Regions from separate parts of the Acerihabitans sp. genome, predicted to be linked through region 4. Evidence: predicted binding sites of a transcription regulator. Region 4 holds the regulator's gene; each other region holds the start of a gene.
What was found. The regulator CRP, encoded in region 4, controls carbon source genes, mostly activating them, when cyclic AMP is high. The targets are predictions, from matches to a motif close to ATGTGANNNNNNTCACAT.

Region 1 (3,213 bases), on a different contig from region 4:
TTCGTTTATCGTAAATCAGTTTAACGTGCATGATCCATCCTCTTAATTTTACTGGCTGAATATACAGGTCTTGCCAGGATGATTGCAAGGCGCTTTCGCCGGATCCCGGGTAAAAAAAGCGGCGGCCGCGCCGTTTGCATCAGGGCTTGGCATGGCGTAGACGTGGCACCGTGTTAACATCAAGGGTATACTTTTCTGGTGTGCTCAATCCTTTTCGCCCCTTCGGCAACCTGACTTTTGAGTGGATATCCGCATAACAGCTCTGCCTGGGAATGAATATGATTAAACTAATTTACCGATTGCCGGTATTGATCCTGCTGGCCGGGTTGGCCGCCCACGCCGCCGCGGCTGAAAATCAATGTCCCCCGGCTAAGAAAACCATCAACGACAGCAATAACTTAATCATGTTAAGCGGTACCGCCAAAGGCGACATACGCTTGGTGGTGGCGGGTATGGTGGGAAAAGATCTGGATGAACAGGCCCGGTCAAGCATCAGTTTCGATGCCTGCAGCGCCCTAAGCGAAGAAGCGTACGACTACCACAAGACGGAGGGCCATATGACCCTGCGCATGTCCAATCATACGGTAAAATCCGGCGATGGCTGGGAGAGCGAGTACGATATCGCCATCATCATCGACCAGGACGGCAAGCAGTCGCTGGTTAACCATAAGCAGGGTAAGAGCCGGTTTTTTGTCGGCGAAAAGGGCGTGATCACTTCCTCGACGGATGCCTTTACCATCAACGGCCAACCCGGTTTTACCACCGCGATCTATGATTATGATAAAAACCTGCGGCTCCTCAAAAGCACCGCGCGGGGAAGCGATCCCTTCAGCAACGACGTAAATATCTATGCCTATGATGATAAGGGTTATTTCAGCTCAATGCGTTCGCTGCACGCCAGCACCCGCTACCTGTATGGCGTAGACGGCAGGGAGGCAGGCTCTTTCTCGGTGTCCATAACGCCGATGAGCCAACTGACCAAAGTGGAAGAGTGCCGGCGCAACGATGATAGGGGCAACTGCATCCTGAGCTATGGCAGCGACAGGGAAATTCTGCCGCTGGCGGTCATCAGGCGGCACCGAAGCACGGCCACGCAATATCAGTACTGGGACCAGGACTCGCATTGACTTTCCTTGCCTACCCGATTTTCCCCAAAAAAAAAAGCTGCCGCGGCAGCTTTTTTGCAATCATGGAAATTAATACATGGCACCGGGCGGTACGTCTTTCACGGTATTAACGTATGACAGCAGCATTTTTTTCAGGAATTTACGGAATTTCATATGCGTCCCCTAACCAGGATTGACCTGTAAAGTGATTGCCTTTGATGGGGTAATAATATGACCTTCGTCACATAAATGCAAATATTTGTGATGCACATCACATAAAAAAAGGTGTAATTCACAATATTGCCGCCGTTCATTAACACTTTACAGCCATCCCGCGGCGGACTGGCGCGCAACGGATTACCCCAGCGGCGCGGCATGGCCGGATATTTATCCTTGCGCATCGTTTCTTGTCTTGTTCAGCGCTAGACGATGCTGTTGATAACCCCGCCGTCCACCCGCAGCGCAGCGCCGGTGGTGGCCGACGCCTGGAGGGAGCAGGTGTATATTACCAGGTTGGCTATTTCCTCGGGGGTCGCCAGGCGTTGGATAATGGAACTGGAACGATGGGTGCGCACGAAATCGGTACCCGCCTGCTCAATGCTCACGCCCGCCTCCCGGGCGGAATCCTGCAGCATGTCGCGCACCCCCTCGGACAGCGTGGGGCCGGGCAGCACGGAGTTCACCGTAACCCCGGTACCGGCGGCAAGCTTGGCCAGGCCGCCAGCCACGGCCAGCTGCGCCGTTTTGGTCACGCCGTAATGAATCATTTCCGGCGGGATGTTCAGCGCCGACTCCGACGAGACAAACACCATGCGTCCCCAGCCGCGGTCCAGCATGCCTTGCAGGTAAAAGCGCGCCAGCCGCACGCCCGACATCACGTTGGTCTGGAAATAACGCTCCCACTCATCGTCATCCACATCGAAAAAGGGCTTGGGGCCGTAAATACCGGCATTGTTGACTAAAATATCGACGGAGGGCACGGCGCCGGTCAGCAGCCTAACCCCCGCCGCATTGGACAAATCAGCCGCCACGCCCGTTACCGTCGCCTGCGGCGCCGCCTGGTGCAACTGGCTCAGCGCGTTGTCCACCGAGGCCTGGCTGCGGCCGTTAATCACCACCGAGGCGCCGGCGCGCGCCAGCCCGGTGGCGATGGCAAATCCAATGCCGCCGGTGGAGGCGGTGACGATGGCGTTTTTGCCCGATAAATCAATATGCATAATAGTCTCCAGAAAAAAAAGGTGGGAAGCAGGACGGGGAGGTATGACCGACGGCCTGTCCTCGTTCTACCATGATAGGTCATGGCGCTGGCGGCGTTAAGCGGGGCGGGGCAACGCTGTACGTATTCTTGATCCAGGCCGCATACCGCGCCGCGCTGACCCGGTGTTAAAACCGCTTTCAGTCCGCTGTTATGCCAGGCTTTCGAGCAGGAAATTCAGCAGCCTTTTGATGCGGGGCGCCTGGAATTTATTACGGTTATACAGGGCATACAGGGGTGCCGGCTCGATGAAATATTCATCTAATACCGTCACCAGCCGACCGGCGGCCAGGTCTTCCCTGATATCAAGGATGGGCATATAAGCGAAGCCATAACCCAGGATCGCCCATTTGTGGCTGATATCGCCATCATTGGTGGTATAAGCCGGCGTGACCATCATCTGTTGCGGCATATTTCCTTCATTGCGATAAACCCAGGGTTCCTGAATGCCGAGGGCGTTAACCAGGACAATGGCCGGCAAGGCCTGCAGGCTGACGGGCGCCGGCGGCGGGCTCAATTGCGACAGCAGTCCCGGCGCGGCGCAAACCACCCGATGGCTGTCGGCCAGTTTACGGGCCGTGAAGGCGCCGTCGCCGGGTCGTCCATAGCGGATGGCGATATCTGTATCGTCGCCGATGGGGGCGGCGGCGTCGGACAGGGAGAGAATAAAATTAATGGCGGGAAAATCGTGGCGAAAACGGTCCAATAGGCCGATCAGGCGATTGCGGCCGAAATCGGAAGGCGCGGTAAGCGTTATCGTGCCTTTGATTTCATCCTTGCCGGCGCGCAACAGTTCAGTGACGTCGTTTAGCTGTTCCACGGCGCGTTGGCTATAGCTCAGGAACAGCTTGC
Region 2 (3,213 bases), on a different contig from region 4:
TTCATTCATATTTGTATCTCTTGAGCACTTACAGGTTGCATTGGTAGGCTAATGTTGCTGGCCGGGCTTTCGGGCCCGGTAATTTTTCCACCATCGCCAGGTTCCATTTTCGCTCCAACAACCTAAGGTATTGACAGGATGCCGATAACTTAACGAATCAGATTGAACAAGGGGTTCAGTGAAGCTGTTTGAAGTGTAGGACAGATTCTCCCTCCGCCGGCGGCATGGGTAACCTGAACGCTAATACGAAACCAACCTTACTGACAGCAACCGGGGAGGCTTCGCCCCAGGGTAACGCAATGTAAAAACTGCAAATAAATTCTAGGATGGAAATCATATCGAGGAATTGGAAAAAATGAATCGCTACGTTGTTATTTCTGGCTGTTCCGGCGGCGGCAAGTCCACAATACTCGCTGAGTTAAAGCGGCTCGGCTATACCGTAATAGAAGAACCCGGCCGGCGCGTGGTGAGCGAAGAGATGAAACGAGGCGGCCAGGCATTACCCTGGATTAATATGGCGGCGTTTTTACGCAACGTTATTCAATTGGCCGTCACCGATTGGGCCAAGGCCAACACCGCAAACGAATGGATATTTTTCGATCGGGGGGTGGTGGACGCGGCGGCCAACCTTGAGCACATAACAGGGAAACCTTATTTAACGCGCTATGGCATTGCCCACCGTTATTATCGACAGGTTTTTTTAACCCCACCCTGGCGCGAAATTTATGCCGAAGATCCCGAACGGCGGCATTCTTTCGCTACCGCTTTGGCTGAATACGACCTGCTGGTAACGGCTTACCCGGCGTTGAATTATGACATTGTGGAAATACCGAAAATCAACGTAGCGGATCGGGCCAGATTTATCCTCAATGCATTGTCCGGAAACTTGGAATAATGGCGTTTCCCCCCACAGGCCGCAGGCTGTAACAGCCCTGAATTTATCCCTCGCAACGCGTGCGCGGTCCATTAAACCGGCGACGCCCCCCTCTATACTGGAACCATAGTATCCGCTGGGTTCACGCTGCATCCTTGCCATGACCTCGGAAAATATCGCCAGCATTACTGATATCGCCTCGGGCGCCGTTTTCCCTCAAATTTTGTGTTTGGCTCATTATCCGCGCCGTCTAATGGAAAACATAAAAATACACCCAAATAATACAGGACAAGCTGAATTAATAAAATATTACACATCGGAATATAACTTATTATTCATCGGAATATAGCGCGTCATACCCGTTGTACGATAAAAACGATAGCACCGTTATGGCTGATGATGCATAAATTCACCACAGGCATTAACGGATATCTGGATCGGCCGTGCTTATATATTGCCTTTTTATAAGAGCCGCACCCTCAACTACGATATTAATTATCGGGATAAAACGCCCTGACCACGTAATTAACCTCTGTTTTGGCAACAGCCTACCCTGCCGTTTTTTTACTTTATTTCCTTTTCTCCCTGGACTGAAGTTGCTTTTTATTAAGTCAATCACGTTATGCGTTACATCATTTTCGTTACATCATTTTTAAGTGACATTCATCACAGTTTTGCACATCCATTGCCGATTAACTGCACCTCAACGACATTACCGTTAAGGAAATAAAATGAACATTGATACCCAGTCTTGTGTGGTTACCGGGAAAAAATCCGTTGCCGTTGTGGCGCAGAATGTTGAATATTCCGGCCAGGGAACCTTGGTTAAAATATCGCGCGGCGGCATTTGCGGTTCCGATCTGCATTATTATCAGGAAGGTGCGGTCGGCAATTTTAAAGTACGCCAGCCCATGATCTTGGGCCATGAAGTTATCGGCCATGTGGTAAAAAGCGATGCGCCGGGGCTTAAGGTTGACCAGAGCGTGGCAATCAACCCCAGCAAACCCTGCAAGCAGTGTAAATATTGTCTGTCCGGTGAGGAAAACCAATGCATTAATATGCGTTTTTTTGGCAGCGCCATGTATTTTCCGCACGTGGACGGTGGATTTACTCAATTTAAAGTAGTGGACACCGACCAGTGCATTCCATTTGATAATACGCTCGATGAGCGTGTCATGGCCTTTGCCGAACCCTTGGCGGTGGCCATTCACGCGGTGCATCAAGCCGGGGACGTGAAGGGCAAAACGGTGTTCGTTTCCGGCGTCGGGCCTATCGGCAGTTTGCTGGTGGCGGCCGCCAAGGCGTCGGGCGCGCGGGAAATCGTCTGCGCCGACATGAGCCAGCGTTGCCTGGATATCGCCACCCGGATGGGCGCCGGCAAAACCCTGCATGCGGCCAACGGTGATTTCGCCGCCTACGCCGATGAAAAAGGCTATTTCGATATCTCTTTTGAAGCCTCGGGCCATCCCCAGTCCATTACCCGCTGTCTCGAATTAACCCGGGCCAGGGGCACCTTGGTCCAGGTCGGCATGGGCGGGGTTACGCCGGAGTTCCCGATGATGATGGTGATTGCCAAGGAGATCAAGCTGGTGGGGAGCTTCCGTTTTACCAGCGAATTCAATACCGCCGTCACCTGGCTGGGCAACGGCACCGTCGATCCGCTGCCGTTGTTATCCGGTGAATATCCGCAGGCCGAGCTTGAACAGGCGCTTAATTTCGCGGCCGACAAGTCTTTGGCGTCAAAGGTGCAGTTGGTGTTTTGAACATGTGGTAGTTGCTTTGAAAAAGCCATGGATTTTAAAAATAGGAATTTATTATGAACGATATCTTTTCACTGAAAAATAAAAAAGCGCTGATTACCGGCTCCGCCCAGGGCATTGGGTTTCTATTGGCCAATGGCCTGGCGCAATCAGGCGCGGAAATCATCGTCAATGATATTACCGTCGAGCGCGCGGAAAAAGCGGCGCAGCAATTAAGAGACAAAGGATATATCGCTTACTCCGCCGCGTTTGATGTGACGCAAAGCCAGGCGGTCAATAGCGCAATAGCGCAGATTGAATCCGATATCGGGCCTATTGATATTTTGATCAATAACGCCGGCATTCAGCGCCGCCATCCTTTTACCGAGTTCCCGGAAAAGGATTGGAATGATATTATCGCGGTAAATCAAACGGCGGTTTTTTTGGTATCACAAGCCGTCGCCCGCAATATGATTACGCGTAACCAGGGAAAAATCATCAATATTTGCTCGATGCAAAGCGAACTGGGCCGCGACACCATTACCCCTTATGCGGCGTCGAAGGGCGCGGTTAAAATGCTGACCAAGGGCATGTGTGTGG
Region 3 (3,213 bases), on a different contig from region 4:
ACTTTAACCGCGGCGCTGCTTTTATCGCCGGCGGTCTTGACGTCATTTTCCGCACTATTTAAATCCTTGTAAACGGTATAATAAGTTTGGCTAGCATCCCTGTATTGGCCAAAGTAGCGCCAAAAAGCATCAAGAGCAGGTTTTTTTTCCGGCGAGAGACTGACTGCCAGGTCGTTATATTTTTTCTCGGCATCCGCATAGTTTTTTTGTATCAAGGACCAGGCGTCATCGGTTCCTTTTAATTGCAAATTGAATGTATTGTCCTTGATTAAAATAAAAGCCAATACAAAATCATTGAGCTGATTATCCATATCGGTGCCAAACGTTTGGTTCAGCAGCGCGGTTTTAAAAGGTCCGATTGCGTCCTGGTTCTGAAGTTCGTCCAGTTGGGCGCGGACAGCCACCATTTTTTTTGAAGAAACACCCATTTTTTCCAGCGATTTATTAAAATCCCCGAGATAGAGGGCAATATTATCCAGGCTTGCCATCGATTCTTTATCCCAGGACAACGCCTGGGCTTCGCGGGTGAGCCTGGTGGCGTCATCGATAAAGCCGGCCATGGTCTTACGCACCGCTTCGTCGGACGAATAAAGATATTTAATGCGGTTGACTTTAACCTGAAAAACATCAATGTTTATATTATAAATAAGATTGGTCTTTTCATAAATATCGCGTATTCCTTTAAATCGTTGCACGCTCCATCCGGATGCGATAACGACCAATAATAATACAATGCCAAAACCCAAAAAAAGTTTATGTGACACTTTGATGCCATTTGTTTTTTTTAGTAAACCGGTCATGTTTTTTTCCATATAAAATTTATACATACCAATAATGTAATGCGTAAGATAATTGTCTAGCCTAACTATCGGCAATTTTTCCTGCTTCTTTAGACTCTTTTAACCATGATGAGATCTCAGGCGGCAAAATGCCGGAATGCATTTATCCGGCTGATGCTTGCGCGAAAAAAATAAACCTGTGGCAGTCACCGGATCGTGCTGAATGCCGCGTAGGGGCATATAAAAAAATGGCGGCGTTCGCTGTGCATATGCCTGGATATAATAGGGCAATATTCTAAGGCAATATTCACATCAAACGCCCAACTCCGACAGGAGTAGCTATACTAAGGGCTGTTGCTGAACAACTCGGAGGATACAAATGACTATTCATAAACACGGGCAGGCACACTGGGAAGGCGATATCAAACAGGGTAAGGGCGCCATTTCCACGGAAAGCGGCGCGCTAAGCAGCCAGCCCTATGGCTTTAACACCCGTTTCGAAGGTAAACCCGGCACCAATCCCGAAGAACTTATCGCCGCCGCGCACTCGGCCTGTTTTTCCATGGCGCTGTCGCTGATGCTGGGCGAAAAAGGATACGTTCCCGAAAGTATTGACACCAAGGCCGATGTTTCGCTGGATAAAGTGGATGGCGGTTACGGCATTACCAAAATCGCCCTTGATAGCAGCGTGGTGTTGCCGGGGATTGATACACAGGCGTTCGACGCCATCATCAAACAGGCCAAAGAAAACTGCCCGGTGTCGAAGGTTCTTAAGGCTGAAATCACACTGACCTATCAACTGAAAAACTGAATCCACACCGCGTTATGACCCCCACCCCGCCTGTACGGGCGGGGCTTGCGTAACGGCGTGGCTGCTGTGCGCATTCTCTTCGGGATAAGGCGCAAACCGCACCGCACCGCCGCACCCGCCCCGTCATGTTGCCGCCTGAACGCAGGATTGTTAGTGCCTTATATAATGTGATGTGCATCACATAAATCGTGTTATGCTCATGGGCCTTTCCGACAGGAAACTATCACGATGAGGTAAGATATGATTACCGGTATGCGCATCGCATCCGTGCTGCAGATGATTTTGAATATCGGCTTGCTGTTCCTGGCGCTTATCCTGATAGTCTTTATGGGGAAGGAAACCTTTTTGCTGGCCAAGGTGCTGTTGGTGACCGGCGAACTGGCGTCTTACTACCAGTTGATTGAAGGCATTGTAATTTATTTCCTGTATTTTGAATTTATCGCTTTGATTGTGAAGTATTTTCAGTCCGGCTATCACTTTCCGCTGCGCTACTTTGTCTATATCGGCATCACCGCCATTATCCGCCTGATTATCGTTGATCATAAAGATCCGCAGGATACGCTGTATTATTCGGCCGCCATCCTGATCCTGGTGGTAACCCTGTGGCTGGTCAACAGTCACCGCCTGAAACGCGAATAACAGACCTGCCGGGCGGCGCCGCGGTATTTTCATTTTTTTGCCAAATAAGCGGAATGTAATAAAATTTTCGCTGCGGGCGCAGGTAAAACGGCTTTACCCGTGGGGTTTAATCAGAACCAGTATAATAACGGCGATATTCTGTCGGCGTGCTTTTCAGCTGCCGCAAAAAAGCGCGCCGCAGGATATCCACGCTGGAATAACCGCAGGCTACGGCGATTTCCTTTGGCGCCAGACGGGTGGACTCCAGCAGTCGGCGCGCTTTGTCCACCCGTTCCTGCTCCAGCCACTGCGCGGGCGTCACCGCCAGCGCCTCCTGGAATAGACGGGTAAAATGCCTGGTGCTGAGCTGCATATGGTCGGCCAGGGCTTTAACGTTTGTCACCTCATTGATATGGGCGATGGCCCAGCGCTGCATATCCTGCAGTGACGATCTGCCGGCCAGCGAAGCGCGGCCCTTGCGGCTGAAATGCCCTTGGCCGACCGGGCGTTTGAAAAACATCACCAGGTTGGCGGCAATCGCCATCGCCACCTCGCGGCCCAAATCCTCTTCCACCATTTTTAGCGCCAGGTCCAGCCCGGAAGTGACGCCCGCGGCGGTTCTGAGCGGGCCGTCGCAAATATAGATTTCATCGGCATTAACCCGCACATCGGGATAACGACGCGCCAATTCCCCGGACACCGCCCAGTGGGTGGTGACCCGGTAGCCATCCATCAATCCGGTGGCGGCCAGGATCAACGCACCGGTACACACCGATCCGTATCGTTGGCTTTGCCGGCAGCAGGCCGCCAGCGCCGCCAGGCTTTGCGCCCCGAGATTGAACCCGGTAGCCGCCGGCGAACCGGCCACCAGGAAACTGTCCAGCGATCCGGCAAGCGTATCCCGCAACGAGAGATCGGGGACGATTTTCACCCCCGATGATGTGGTGATGACCTGCTGATCAAGCCCCATGACCCGTGTACGGTAAACCATGCGCCCCAGAACGG
Region 4 (3,213 bases):
CAGGATGTGGCGCAGCATGTGGATTTGCTGGTGGGGGTGGTGCCTATCGTCAACCTGGAGTGGATTCAAAAGCTGGTGCGCGATACCGGCGAGCGGGGGCATTCGCGCGAGGCGGTAATGGATTCGGTGGTGCGGTCGATGGAGGATTATATTAACTACATCACACCGCAGTTTTCCCGTACCCATATTAATTTCCAGCGCGTGCCGACCGTCGATACGTCGAATCCTTTCGCCGCCAAGGCGATTCCCTCGCTTGACGAAAGTTTTGTCGTTATTCATTTCCGTAGCCTGGCGCATATCGACCTGCCCTACCTGCTGGCGATGCTGCAAGGCTCCTTTATTTCCAATATCAATACGCTGGTGGCGCCCGGCGGCAAGATGGGGCTGGCGATGGAGCTGATTATGGGGCCGCTGGTGCAGCGGTTGCTGGAAGGAAAGGAAATTAAGTAAACACGAGGCCGCGGGCGGGAAAACCACGCCCGATTCGGCCCCATTGGCACACTCTCCCTTAACACGCGGGTTTGAGTGTGGTGTTGGCGGGCCGGTTAGGCGGCGGGGGCGTGGCGTTCGTCGCGCACTTCAAAGCTGTGGGTCACGTTTACCGACGCGCCGAGCATCAGGGAAACGGAGCAGTATTTTTCCGCCGATAGGGTCACCGCCCGTTCCACCGCCTTGTCGGTTAGCCCGGTGCCGGTCACGATAAAGTGCAGATTGATATGGGTAAACAGGCGCGGCGCCTCGTCGCGGCGTTCAGAAGTGAGCTTGACCTCGCAATCGCGCACATCCTGCCGCGCCTTGTGTAGAATGGACACCACGTCAATGGCGCTGCAGCCGCCGACCGACATCAGTACCATTTCCATTGGGCTGGGCGCTTTTTCCCCTGCGTTCCCATCCATTAAAACCTGGTGGCCCGAGGCGGATTCGCCCATAAAAGATAACCCTTCTACCCATTTTACCCGTGCCTGCATTATGATGACTCCTGATATAAAACTTTCCAGCAGACTACATTTTTGTAGGAAAACTGGCAATGTTACTGAACATACTTCATGCTGAAGCAAGACAACAGAAGACACTGCATCAAACCTATGCTAAAAACAAGGCTGGATCGGGCTCATGATAATTAAAGGGCAAGAGATCGATCGGAACATCAAAATACCAGACCCTAATAAGTTCCCTTGCGCCGCTCCGTTTAAACGCGGACACAGAGTGAATAATACAAGCGCCGTAACAGGGAATACGATGTCCCGAACCTGGGATAGCGATGACAAAAGAGGATAACAGCGAATGGTTCTCGGCAAACCGCAAACAGACCCGACTCTCGAATGGTTCCTGTCTCATTGCCATATTCATAAGTATCCATCGAAGAGTACACTTATACATCAGGGTGAAAAGGCTGAAACGCTTTACTACATCGTTAAGGGCGCCGTGGCGGTGCTGATTAAGGATGAAGAAGGCAAAGAGATGATTCTTTCCTATCTTAACCAAGGAGATTTCATCGGCGAGCTCGGCTTATTCGAGGAAGGTCAGGAACGCAGCGCCTGGGTGCGGGCGAAAACCGCCTGTGAAGTCGCCGAGATTTCATATAAAAAATTCCGGCAGCTGATCCAGGTAAATCCGGATATCCTGATGCGCCTGTCGGCGCAGATGGCCAGCCGTTTACAGGTCACCTCGGAAAAAGTCGGTAACCTGGCATTCCTGGACGTGACCGGGCGCATCGCGCAGACCCTGTTGAATCTGGCGAAACAGCCCGACGCAATGACCCATCCCGACGGTATGCAAATCAAGATTACCCGTCAGGAAATCGGCCAAATCGTCGGCTGTTCCCGTGAAACGGTGGGACGTATTCTTAAAATGCTGGAAGACCAAAACCTGATATCCGCGCACGGTAAAACCATTGTCGTTTACGGCACGCGCTGATAGCCCCGTTAGACAGGCGTGGTGCTCCGTACCACGCTTTTTTTGCTGACAGTATGTGGCGCCGGTTAATCTACCACCCCGAAGTCAATTATGCCCTGCGGCAGACCATCGTGTTATGCCTGCCGGTGGCCGTCGGCCTGTTATTCGGCAGCCTGCAAAACGGCCTGCTGTTTTCACTGGTTCCCGCCTGCTGCAATATCGCCGGCCTCGATACCCTGCATAAACGCTTTTTTAAACGCCTGGCGGTGGGCGGTTCGCTGTTCGCCCTGAGTAGCGTGCTGATCCAGGTGCTGTTGGCCGTGCCGGTGCCCTTACCCCTGGTGCTGTTCGGCCTGGCGCTGCTGTTCGGCGTCACCGGTGAAATCAGCCCGTTGCATGGTCGTTTGCTGCCCGCCGCGCTTATCGCCGCCATCTTTACCCTGGGCCTGTCCGGCAATGTGCCGCCCGCCGTGCCGCCGCTGCTGTATATTGCCGGCACCGCCTGGTACGGCCTGTTTAACGCCCTGTGGTTCCGGCTATGGAAAGAGCAGCCGATGAGGGAATCGCTCAGTCTGCTATATCGGGAGCTGGCGGATTATATCGAGGCGAAATACAGCCTGCTGACTCAGCATACCGATCCGGAAACCGCCCTGCCGCCGCTGTTTGCCCGTCAGCAGTCGGTGATCGATCTAATAGCCCAGGTGTACCAGCAGCTGTATATGCTGTCGGCTAGCAACCAATTGCAATACAAACGCCTGTTGCGTTCTTTCCAGGTGGCGCTGGATTTGCAAGAGCATATCGCCGTGAGCCTGCACCAGCCTGACGAAGTCCAAAAACTGGTGGAACAAAGCCACGCCGAGGCGGTGATCCGTTATAACGCCCGCATGATTGCCACGCGGCTGAGGGTGCTGGCGGATGATATTTTATATCACCGTCAGCCAGGGCGTTTTAACATGGTTACCGCGCTGTCGGCGCTGGAAAAAATTGCCGAGCGCCACCCGGATAATCCGGTCGGGCAGTTTTGCTATTACCACTTCAGCCGTATCGCCAGGCTGTTGCGCACCCAGCGCCCGCTCTACCGCCGCGACCTGATGGCCGACAACCAGCAGAGGCTGTCTTTTTGGCATGCGCTGGTCAGCTACTGTTCCCTTAAATCCATGGCGCTGCGCAGCGCGGCAAGGCTTGGGATTATGTTGGCCATCGGCGGCAGCCTGGGGCTGGTATTGGATTTACCCAAACCCTACTGGATTTTAATGACGGTGATGTTCGTCAGCCAAAACGGCTATAACGCCACCAGGGTGCGTATCCAGCATCGGG

Region 1: the regulator CRP is predicted to act here: its motif matches at 1,366-1,383, upstream of azuC (stress response protein AzuC).
Region 2: the regulator CRP is predicted to act here: its motif matches at 1,529-1,546, upstream of idnD (L-idonate 5-dehydrogenase).
Region 3: the regulator CRP is predicted to act here: its motif matches at 1,756-1,773, upstream of psiE (phosphate-starvation-inducible protein PsiE).

Annotation. Positions count from the first base shown of each region.
Region 1 covers NZ_DASWOM010000077.1:18,978-22,190, forward strand. The annotation lists gene VGC33_RS12760 (DinI-like family protein) at 1-31, opposite strand, end outside; gene VGC33_RS12765 (hypothetical protein) at 279-1,127, shown strand; gene azuC (stress response protein AzuC) at 1,197-1,280, opposite strand; gene VGC33_RS12770 (SDR family NAD(P)-dependent oxidoreductase) at 1,529-2,323, opposite strand; gene VGC33_RS12775 (LysR family transcriptional regulator) at 2,513-3,213, opposite strand, start outside.
Region 2 covers NZ_DASWOM010000093.1:65,405-68,617, reverse strand. The annotation lists gene VGC33_RS16175 (AAA family ATPase) at 356-895, shown strand; gene idnD (L-idonate 5-dehydrogenase) at 1,606-2,637, shown strand; gene idnO (gluconate 5-dehydrogenase) at 2,691-3,213, shown strand, end outside.
Region 3 covers NZ_DASWOM010000006.1:6,368-9,580, forward strand. The annotation lists gene VGC33_RS00935 (methyl-accepting chemotaxis protein) at 1-800, opposite strand, end outside; gene VGC33_RS00940 (OsmC family protein) at 1,159-1,590, shown strand; gene psiE (phosphate-starvation-inducible protein PsiE) at 1,831-2,229, shown strand; gene VGC33_RS00950 (GlxA family transcriptional regulator) at 2,336-3,213, opposite strand, start outside.
Region 4 covers NZ_DASWOM010000015.1:18,703-21,915, reverse strand. The annotation lists gene VGC33_RS02320 (phosphoribulokinase) at 1-450, shown strand, start outside; gene VGC33_RS02315 (OsmC family protein) at 546-968, opposite strand; gene crp (cAMP-activated global transcriptional regulator CRP) at 1,285-1,917, shown strand; gene VGC33_RS02305 (YccS/YhfK family putative transporter) at 1,971-3,213, shown strand, end outside.